3 regions of the Brevibacillus sp. FSL K6-2834 genome follow, and region 3 is predicted to be linked to each of the others. Evidence: riboswitches for the same ligand, from Rfam matches in the RefSeq annotation. Region 3 holds a riboswitch; each other region holds the start of a gene.

Evidence for each region. Region 3 has a riboswitch for lysine ahead of NST96_RS08855 (aspartate kinase). Riboswitches for the same ligand answer to the same signal wherever they lie in the genome.
Region 1: another riboswitch for lysine. It lies ahead of NST96_RS06630 (amino acid permease); the one in region 3 lies ahead of NST96_RS08855 (aspartate kinase).
Region 2: another riboswitch for lysine. It lies ahead of NST96_RS26845 (transporter substrate-binding domain-containing protein); the one in region 3 lies ahead of NST96_RS08855 (aspartate kinase).

Annotation. Positions count from the first base shown of each region.
Region 1 is NZ_CP151945.1:1,305,954-1,309,233, forward strand. Features, by position in the region: gene NST96_RS06625 (aminotransferase) at 1-391, shown strand, start outside; gene NST96_RS06630 (amino acid permease) at 485-1,927, opposite strand; lysine riboswitch at 2,043-2,231, opposite strand; gene NST96_RS06635 (cadherin-like beta sandwich domain-containing protein) at 2,610-3,280, shown strand, end outside.
Region 2 is NZ_CP151945.1:5,579,374-5,582,653, forward strand. Features, by position in the region: gene NST96_RS26840 (amino acid ABC transporter permease) at 1-618, opposite strand, end outside; gene NST96_RS26845 (transporter substrate-binding domain-containing protein) at 704-1,540, opposite strand; lysine riboswitch at 1,654-1,839, opposite strand; gene NST96_RS26850 (hypothetical protein) at 1,980-2,258, opposite strand; gene NST96_RS26855 (DUF418 domain-containing protein) at 2,730-3,280, shown strand, end outside.
Region 3 is NZ_CP151945.1:1,792,042-1,795,321, reverse strand. Features, by position in the region: gene NST96_RS08860 (DUF2507 domain-containing protein) at 291-737, shown strand; gene NST96_RS08855 (aspartate kinase) at 919-2,160, opposite strand; lysine riboswitch at 2,384-2,571, opposite strand; gene uvrC (excinuclease ABC subunit UvrC) at 2,666-3,280, opposite strand, start outside.

The DNA.
Region 1 (3,280 bases), 490 kb from region 3:
CCATCAGTACACGATGCTGTGCGCGCCGGTAATGGCTCAAATGGCTGCCTTGGAAGCGCTGCGTCACGGACAGGCAGACATGGAGCGGATGGTGGAGAGCTACCGTCAGCGCCGCAATTTCGTCGTTCAAGGGTTTCAGGACATCGGCCTGGCCTGCCATGAGCCGGAGGGAGCCTTCTACGCGTTTCCTTCCATTCGCTCTACGGGCCTGGAGGCAGCCGAATTTGCCGAACGCCTGCTGATGGAGGAAAAGGTGGCAGTGGTGCCGGGTGATGTGTTTGGCGACTGCGGCAAGGGCCATATTCGCTGCTCCTATGCGACTTCGCTGGAACAGCTGCAAAAGGCGCTGGAGCGGATGGGACGTTTTGTCCAAAAGGTTTCTGCCAAATAAGATTGGCGTGCATGGAAAAAGGCCGGGAGCTGATCCCGGCCTTGCCTGTTGGATGGTGAGCACATCATTGCAGGAGAGCAGGAGAGCCGCCGCTTATGATTGCTCGTTGGTCAAATCCACTTTGTGCAGCGGAACGACCTTGGTTTTTTTCGTGTATTTGTAGCCCAGCCAGACGAGGATGAAGAGCGGCAGGCCGATGTACGATACAAGTGCGCCGCCCCAGTCGATCGTCTCGCCGGTAAAGGCGGTGTAGTTTTGGCCAAGCACGACGATGAGGCAGATGATGAAGGCGAGGATCGGTCCAAACGGGAACCATTTCGCCCGGTAAGGCAGCTGCTTCAGATCGTAGCCTTGTGCCAGATACGCCTTGCGGAAGCGGTAGTGGCTCACCGCAATCCCGAGCCAGGCGATAAAGCCGGACATCCCGGAAGCATTCAAGAGCCAGACGTAGACGGTGCCATCCCCGAACAGCGAGGACAGAAAGGCAAACATCCCGATAAGCGTTGTCAGCAGGAGGGCGTTGGTCGGCACGCCGCGGCTGTTCACTTTGGCAAAAAGCTTGGGAGCTCTTCCTTCTTTGGCGAGAACATACAGCATCCGCGTAGACGCGTACATCCCGGAGTTGCCCGCCGAGAGGACGGATGTCAAAATGACGGCGTTCATGACAGAAGCGGCAAAGGCAAACCCCGCTTTTTCAAACACCAGCGTGAACGGGCTGACTGCAATGTCCGTAATGTCGCTGTTTATGAGATTCGGATTGTCGTACGGGATCAGCATCCCGATGACGAAGATCGCAAAAATATAGAACAGCAGGATGCGCCAAAAGATTTGCTTGATGGCTTTCGGAATGTTGCGGGCCGGGTCCTCGCTCTCGCCTGCGGCAATCCCGACCAGCTCGGTTCCCTGGAAGGAAAAGCCGGCGATCATGAAGACGCCGAGCATCGCCATAAAGCCGCCGCTGAACGGCGCATCTCCCTTGGTAAAGTTGTGGAAGCCGACTGCTTCGCCGCCCATAATGCCAAAAATCATCAATACGCCGACGATGATAAAGATGATGACCGTACTTACTTTGATCAAGGAAAACCAATATTCGGATTCGCCGTATCCTTTTACTGATAACATATTTAAGCCAAACATAAGGACGAGGAAAAGCGCGCTCCAGAGAATGGACGGCGTGTCCGGGAACCAGTATTTCATGATGAGCGCACCGGCTGAAAGCTCGACGGCAATCGTGATCGCCCAGTTGTACCAGTAATTCCATCCGAGCGCGAAGCCGAGGGACGGATCGACAAATTTGGACGCATAAGTGCTGAAGGAGCCGGATACCGGCATGAACGCCGCCATCTCACCGAGGCTCGTCATCAGGAAAAAGACCATCAGGCTGATCGCTATATAGGCAACCAAAGCACCGCCCGGACCGGCAGAGTGAATGGAGCCGCCGCTCGCCAGGAAAAGTCCGGTACCGATCGATCCGCCGATGGCGATCATCGTCAAGTGACGGGCTTTCAATCCGCGTTGCAATTGATTGGAAGACATAAAATAAAAACACGACCTTTCTCTTGATTTGCGGGAAGGAAGGCCGGAAATAAAAATACCACCACAAGCCAAAAACGGCAAAAGGGCGGTATGATCCAATCCCCACCAAGCCTTCACGGAAGATAGCACACCACGCTTGCTCGGCTGGCAAACGTGACAGTTCTGTCCCTTGTCGGGTACAGCCCCAGCCTGTGTGTACAGAGAATACACGGCAGACTTCGGCAGCTTTTCCTTCTTCTGGAGTCATCAATCTTCTCTGGATCTCGTACAGAATAATATAAAAGCCGCGACCTCTATCCTCATCGTGTCTGATGAGGATAATTGCTATGAGATTATGTTATGGTTCAAGTATATGGGTTTTTCCTTTAAAATCAAGTGTGATTTTGTGGCAGTGAGGTCCGGGACATCGCGACGGTCTATTATTTTTGGTTTATCGAAGCTGGAGAAGGGTACGAAGGAAAAGAGGGCCATGCTCTGACAGTATGAAGATTATGGTGTGGATATGACAGCTAATGGGATCGCAGGCTGCAAAAAAATGTGTAACAGATGCTACAAAAACCATCTAGTCATCTGAGTCTTTATTCATGGTAAAATAGTACCATAATTAGGAATGTTAGATGTCTTCCCTTCAAAGACACTGCATAGCTCGAACGCAAATAAAGGAAAGAGGTGAGCCGTTTTCATGAAGCGGAGTCTGCATCGACTGTTTTTGATGTGCCTCGCATTTCTGATCTGCTTTACCGGTTTTTCGCTGGAATGGACAAGCAGTCCTGCTATGGCTGCGTCGGCGGTAAATCGCACGAACGATCCGTTAAACGGGGATTGGTCCAAGCCGTATGCCGTAAAGTACGATACGACAGAGGCCGATCTGATGGTCCGGGTCGGGGATATCGACAATCTGGGCGGAGGCTGGCCGAACGGCTACGATCCATTTTCGGGAAAAAGCACAGGGGCCCCATATCCGAAAGTAACTCACCAGCCGACCGATCCGGCAGGAACGGACCAGCTGATGGTGATCAGCTCCTTTCAATATCCGGATTTGCGGAACCCCAAAAATGATGCCAATGATCATGTGGCGGACGGCTATACCCGAAACAATTACAGCAAGACAGCCAATCCGGTCGTTCCCATCAAGGTAACCTTTGACACGAAAAACACCCCGATCGAAGGGGCCATTCTCCAGATGTTCATCAATGACTATCAGCCGCGGAAGTATCCGGGGCGGGTCAAATATACAGCCGAGCTGAACGGCGTCCGGGCGCCGTTTCTGGAGAACGTTATCAACTCGCTCAACCAGCATGGGCCGATCGGAAAGCTGATCAGCGTCCAAATTCCGGATGAATACCTGCCGCT
Region 2 (3,280 bases), 1.9 Mb from region 3:
ACACGCAACAAAAAAGGACTCGAAATATCTGAAGTTATTCCCGGCAATCGATTTGGTCGTGAAATACAATTCGGTGACCGAAATGACATTGAGTACGGAAGTATCCTTGATATTGATGACAAACTGGTTCCCCGTTGCCGGCAGGATATTGCGAATCACTTGCGGCAGCACGACATTCATCATCGTTTGAACGTGATTCATCCCAATCGCATGGGCTGCTTCAAACTGTCCCTTGTCAATCGAAATAATCCCGCCGCGAACAATCTCGGCCATGTACGCTCCCGTATTAATCGACACGACGAAGACGGCGGCCAGAATCCGGTCCATATCAACCCCGAATGCCAAGGCGGAACCGTAGTAGATGACCATCGCCTGCACAATCATCGGTGTTCCCCGGAAAAATTCGATATACGTAGCTAGAATGGCATTGACTGCTTTCAAAATCGCCCTTTTGGCTCCCCGCTCCGGAACGGGGATCGTCCGGATAAGCCCGATCAATAGGCCAATGATGGCTCCCAAAATCGTTCCGAGCAAAGCGATGAATAGGGTCATTCCCGCTCCGCGAAGGAACATGGGCCAGTTTTCGGAAATGATTTTTACAATCCACTCGAAGCTCATCGTTCTCCTCCGTTCATGCAGGGAAGCTCCCCTGCCCTATGCGCATAAAACCGACTGCATGGAGATGCAGCCGGTTCGCAAGCGATTATTGTGCTGCTGGTTGATTTTTGATGGCTGTATCCATGATCCTGGTACGCTCTTCCTCCGAAATGCCGGATAAAATCTCATTGATTTTTTTCGTCCATTCACTGTCTTTTTTCACGCCGACAGCGATGGCCGTATCATCTTCCGAGGTCGTAAATCCATCCGTAAACTCGACCATGGCAAAGTTCGGGTTGGCCGTGGAGGCACTGACGGCTTCCGGACGCTCAGAGACGTAACCGTCAATCATTCCGGATTCAAGCGCTACGCGCATCGCCGGGAAGTTGTCCATCGCAGGCTCCTGAACGACGCCCTCGATTTGATTGATCACGGAATAGTGGAATGTATTCAATTGGGCAGTCACTTTTGCCCCTTTGAAATCCTGGATCGAAGTAGCGTTCTCGTATTTTCCGCCTTTTTTCACGACCATGACCAAATTGGATTTATAGTAGTTGTCCGAGAAATCGATCGTTTGTTTGCGCTCTGCAGTTGGAGACATCCCTGCAATGATCGCATCGATTTTGCCGGAGGTTAATGCAGGAACAAGGCCATCCCACTCCGTTTTCACGATGACCAATTTTTTGCCCAGGCCATCCGCAATCTTTTTCGCAATTTCTACATCGTATCCGCCTGCGTACTCCGCATTGCCGTCGATTTTCACAGCACCGTTGGAATCGTCCATTTGGGTCCAGTTGAACGGAGCGTATCCCGCTTCCATCCCTACCTTGAATGTTCCCTCATCGGTTGAGGCAGATTGCGAGCTGCCTCCGCCTGTCCCACATCCTGCGAGCAAAAGTACAGCGGATAGAAACATAGCTATGAATGATGACTGTTTTTTCATGGTTCATTTTCTCCTTTGGCTTCTGGTTTTTTGGCTGAAAAAATGCAAAAAGCGACCTGAGATAGACTCAGGTCGCACTACAAACATAGTTGCCCAAATACCTCTCTTTTCCCAGATGAGATAGCACAACTCAATAAATCGGGTCATTTATTGAGACAGTCCTGCAGCTCTTAACTGCAGACCCAGCAATGCAATACCGAGAAATATTGCAAGCTTCGGCGACATTTCCTTCTCCCTGGCATCAACGCTTTCTCGAACTCCGCCAAGGACTGTTAAATATCGCAACCTCTACCTCACTGTTTTAAGTGAGGTCCATATTCAATTATGTTTTTGAGTTTACAATGTTATGTTAATTCTGTCAACCTGGGTCTTTTCTCCAAATGATGCTGGCAGACTATTTTTTGCGTTCCTGTATGCGCAAAAAGACTTATTCCTCTCATCAATGTATGGGGGCGAGGCTCTCCATGAATGTTTTCCGCTCTTCTTCGTTGCTGTTTGACTGCAGATGATAATAGCGAAGCTCGTTGTATTTCGTCTGACTGTCCAAGTCTTGTTTCGGCAGAAATACTGCTTCCCACACACCTTGTTTGTTTAACGAATTATCCATATCGACCACATAATTGCCGACTATCTCAAACCGATCATCGGATTTCTGACTGTTGCCTTTATTTGCGTACCACTCGATCATCGGATGGTAGTCGTATGTTGATTTCTTCATTTGCAGAAGTTCAATGTACGTATCGCTGTTTACGTACGAGATTAAGAGAGACCCTTCATTTAGATCCAAGAGCGTTTTTTGTTCAGTATAACCATCCGGCAGAGACTCCGGTAAGAATACTTGAAAGCTCAGTTTTTTTATTTTATCAATGCTTACAGTAGAGCTCGCACAAGCAGCCAGCAGGAAACAGACGACGAACGGTACCAATCTCCTTATAAACATAGCATCACCCGTATTTTATCATTTGTTACTTACCATAGCGGGGACTCCCATCCTCTTCCTGTCCCTTGGAAAACAGCCTTGAGCCAATTCCACCAGCTGAGGCCGACCAGCAAACGGCTTGATTTGATTGCTTGTTACAAACTTTATGACACGAGTCATAAACATCTCTTTACAGGTGTGAATGTTCCCTCGCTCTTTTCATGGCTACACTAAGACTACATGAAATTCATACGCAAAAGGGTGAGGGATATGGAACAACGCAAAGAAAGAATCCGTCTTCTTGATATTCTGCGAGGCTTTGCAATCCTCGGGACGTTAGGGACAAACATATGGATTTTCGCCCATTTGGGGGATCTTACCTACCTTACGACATATGATTATTCTGGGTGGTGGGCAAAAGACGATCTCATCAGGATGATCGTGTTATTTCTCGTCAACGGGAAGCTGCTGGGATTGTTGACAATCATGTTTGGAGTAGGACTTGAGCTAAAATATCAGCAAGCCATTCGCAAAGGGAACGCTTGGCCTGGAATCTATATTTGGGTATCCTCGCTATTATTCCTGGAAGGCTTGCTGCATTTTACCCTGGTCATGGAGTATGACATCTTAATGAGCTATGGCATAACTGCAATGATCGTCGCCTACATCGTCAAAGGCGGCGACCGCTTGATATCCATAACGATGAAAGTGCTTGGAAGCCTGCATGCAACTGCCATCCTGGGGATCCTGGTGATTAGTCTGATTGATGCCAATATGACACTGCGCGGTTCTGACGAAGTCATCGCTCTTTATAGAGACGG
Region 3 (3,280 bases):
GGGCGTGGCAAATTGTGTCGGAATACGGAAAAAAGTTGGGCAAAACGTTGACCAAAACCAATTGTACTCCTGTCTTTATAGAGCGTCAAGACAATGAATAGACTAATTCTATTTTTAGAATGGACTAAAAAAATTTGCTATTTTCTATGAATCTGTCATATCCCGCTTCTCTTTCTCATACTACTATATCAAGTAACAAACCAGACCGCATTCTCTCGCAGGCCTCGGTGCAAAACCTTTGCAAAAAGGGACAAGCACCGGCCGCCTGTGCTAGAAAAGGAGGCATCCCGGTGAAAGAACAGGAACAACTCGGGGCACTGCTCCCCTCCCGTGTCATTACCGACATCGAACGCATTCACATGCCCTACCTGGGCTATCATCTGCTTCGCGAAAAACTGACAAGCACTCTTTTGGGAGAAAGCGAGCAAGCCATTCTCCACTGGCTGGGAAAAGACATTGGCCGTCAGATTCCGATCCAGTCCGCAGCGGGCCTCGTCATGCCTTTTATCAGGCTGGGCCTCGGCAAGCTGGATGTCCTGGAGGAGGGAGAGCGTCATTATCGATATCGATTGACGCACACGATTTTTTCATACATGCCGCCTGAACGAATTTTGCGCTCTCTGGCCCTGGAATGCGGAATCATTGCCGGAGCCGTCAACAGGTGGCAGGGCAGGGAGCCGGAGGTGCGAATGGAGCTGGCCGAGAAGGGGAGCGTCTTGATCTCTTTGGCTGTTTGAATGCGTGATTCTTCTGGTGCCATCACCTGAACAAAAGTCCCGGATCAGCTTCCCTATATTTATATAGAAGAAACAGGAAAAAGGAATCAAATGCGCCTCGCTGCAATGAACAGCCAGACGGTCATATTTAACCCCCCTCTTCAACGAAAAGGGGGGAGGCGACTCTTGTATGTGGTTGTGCTTACAAACTGTGCACCACGGCTTCTTCGCTTACGTCCAAGCCGTAGGCCGTATGCAAGCTGCGAACTGCCAGTTCCGTAAGTTCTGCGGGAATCACGCAAGAAACCTTGATGTCGGAGGTGGATACCATTTTGATCGTGATGTCCTGCTCGGCCAAGACGCGGAACATCTCGGCGGCAACCCCCGGATTGTTCACCATGCCGGCACCGACGATCGATACCTTGGTCAGGCCCTCTTCATGATCGACTTTTTCAAAGCCAAGCTCTGCCTGATTGGAGGAGAGGGTTTCCAGCGCTTTTGGCAGGTCGCTGGCAGCCACCGTGAACGAGATGTTCGTCACGTCCGCATCATAGGAGCTTTGGATAATGATGTCTACGTTTACCTGGTTGTCAGCCAGCGTATTGAAGAGGCGGGACAGGGTTCCCACTCGCGCAGGCATGCCCACGACCGTCAGTTTTGCCACATCTTCATCATGTGCCACGCCGCTTACTACTCTTCCTGTTTCCATATTGGCAACCTCCTCTACGTACGTACCTTCTTCAGCCGTAAAACTGGATCGGACGACGAGCCGCACTTTGTATGTTTTGGCCGCTTCCACAGAGCGCGGGTGAAGAACACCGGCCCCCAGATTGGCCAGCTCCAGCATTTCGTCATATGAGATACTGTCCAGCTTTTGCGCGGACGGAACGACCCGCGGATCGGCCGTATACACGCCGGCCACATCCGTAAAGATCTCGCATCTGTCGGCATTCAGGCCGGCTGCAAGCGCTACGGCAGAAGTATCGGAACCGCCTCGTCCCAATGTGGTTATTTCTCCTTCGGCACTGACCCCTTGAAACCCTGCCACAATGACGACACGTCCCCGGGCCAGTTCCTTTTGAATCCGCTCGGTTTTGATTTCCGTGATCCGCGCTTTGCTGTGGATCGCTTCTGTTGTGACACCAGCCTGCCAGCCGGTGAGAGAAATGGCGTCATAGCCGCGCTGATGCAGAGCCATGGACAAAAGTGCGATGGAGACCTGTTCACCTGTCGCCAAGAGCATATCCATCTCGCGCTCCGAAGGGTAGGCGGAAATTTGTTTGGCCATATCCACCAGCACATCTGTCGACTTGCCCATCGCGGATACGACAATGACCATATCATGGCCCGCTTTTTTATATTCAATAATCCGGTCTGCTACTCGAAAAATGCGTTCAATGCTACCAACGGAGGTCCCTCCGTATTTCTGCACGATCAACCCCATGCGGCTTCTCTCCCTTTTCCTTGAATAGACCAATGTCTCTATGGATATTCTCTGTCGAAACGAAACGTTGCATGAGTCTTTTCCTTATCAAAAAAGGCAACGACAAGGAAAATACCTGCCGTTGCCTACGTAATAGACAATATCGGTTCCTCCTTCCCTGGACCACGCAAGCCGCTGGCACAAAGCATGACAGTACAGCCCCTGTCATCTACACGCAGCAGACTCGTGAGATAGCTCTCCATCCGGCAATGGGGTATTGCTCAGATGACAGTCCTGTATTTGTTCAACACAGGCCCAGCACGCAAGGAAGCGGGTCTTCCCTCCGTACTTCGGCGAATCCCCCTTTCCGCTACCCGTCAACGATCCCGATCTCAGGGTGGTACTCATGGTTTTCGCGCCTCTACCTCACTCCAATAAAGGGAAGTGAGGTTACATATTCTGTTTGAAAGGGATTATATCACGCAAAAGGCACCGGTTCAAATATTATTTTGAACAATTTCTCAGCTCACATCTTCCTGAGATGGGCGATAATCTCCCGGGCCAGCTTGTCGCCAATCCCGAGCTGCCTGAAATCCTCGACAGTCGCCTCTTTCATCTTTTTCAGCGAACCAAAATGCTGGAACAGAAGCTTGCGCCGTTTTTCGCCGATGCCGGGAATGTCGTCCAACTGGGAAGAGAGCATCGTCTTTGTCCGGGCCTGCCGGTGAAACGTAATCGCAAATCGGTGGACCTCATCCTGCACGCGCTGGAGCAGGTAAAACTCATAGCTGTCCCGCTTCAGCTCGACCGGCTCGGGCGGATTCCCGTAGAGGAGCTGGGCAGTCTTGTGCTTTTCATCCTTGGCCAGACCGCATACCGGGATGTAGAGCCCCAATTCATTTTCCAGCACATCTATCGCAGCGCTGATCTGTCCTTTGCCTCCGTCAATTACGATCAGGTCGGGCAGCGTCTGGTTTTCCTTCAGCAGGCGCGTGTACCGGCGCCGGACTACCTCGCGCATCGAGCCGTAATCATCCGGCCCCTCGACGCTTTTGATCTTGAATTTCCGGTACTCTTTTTTGTCCGGGCGTCCATCTGTAAACACGACCATCGCAGAGACCGGCTCTGTCCCCTGAATGTT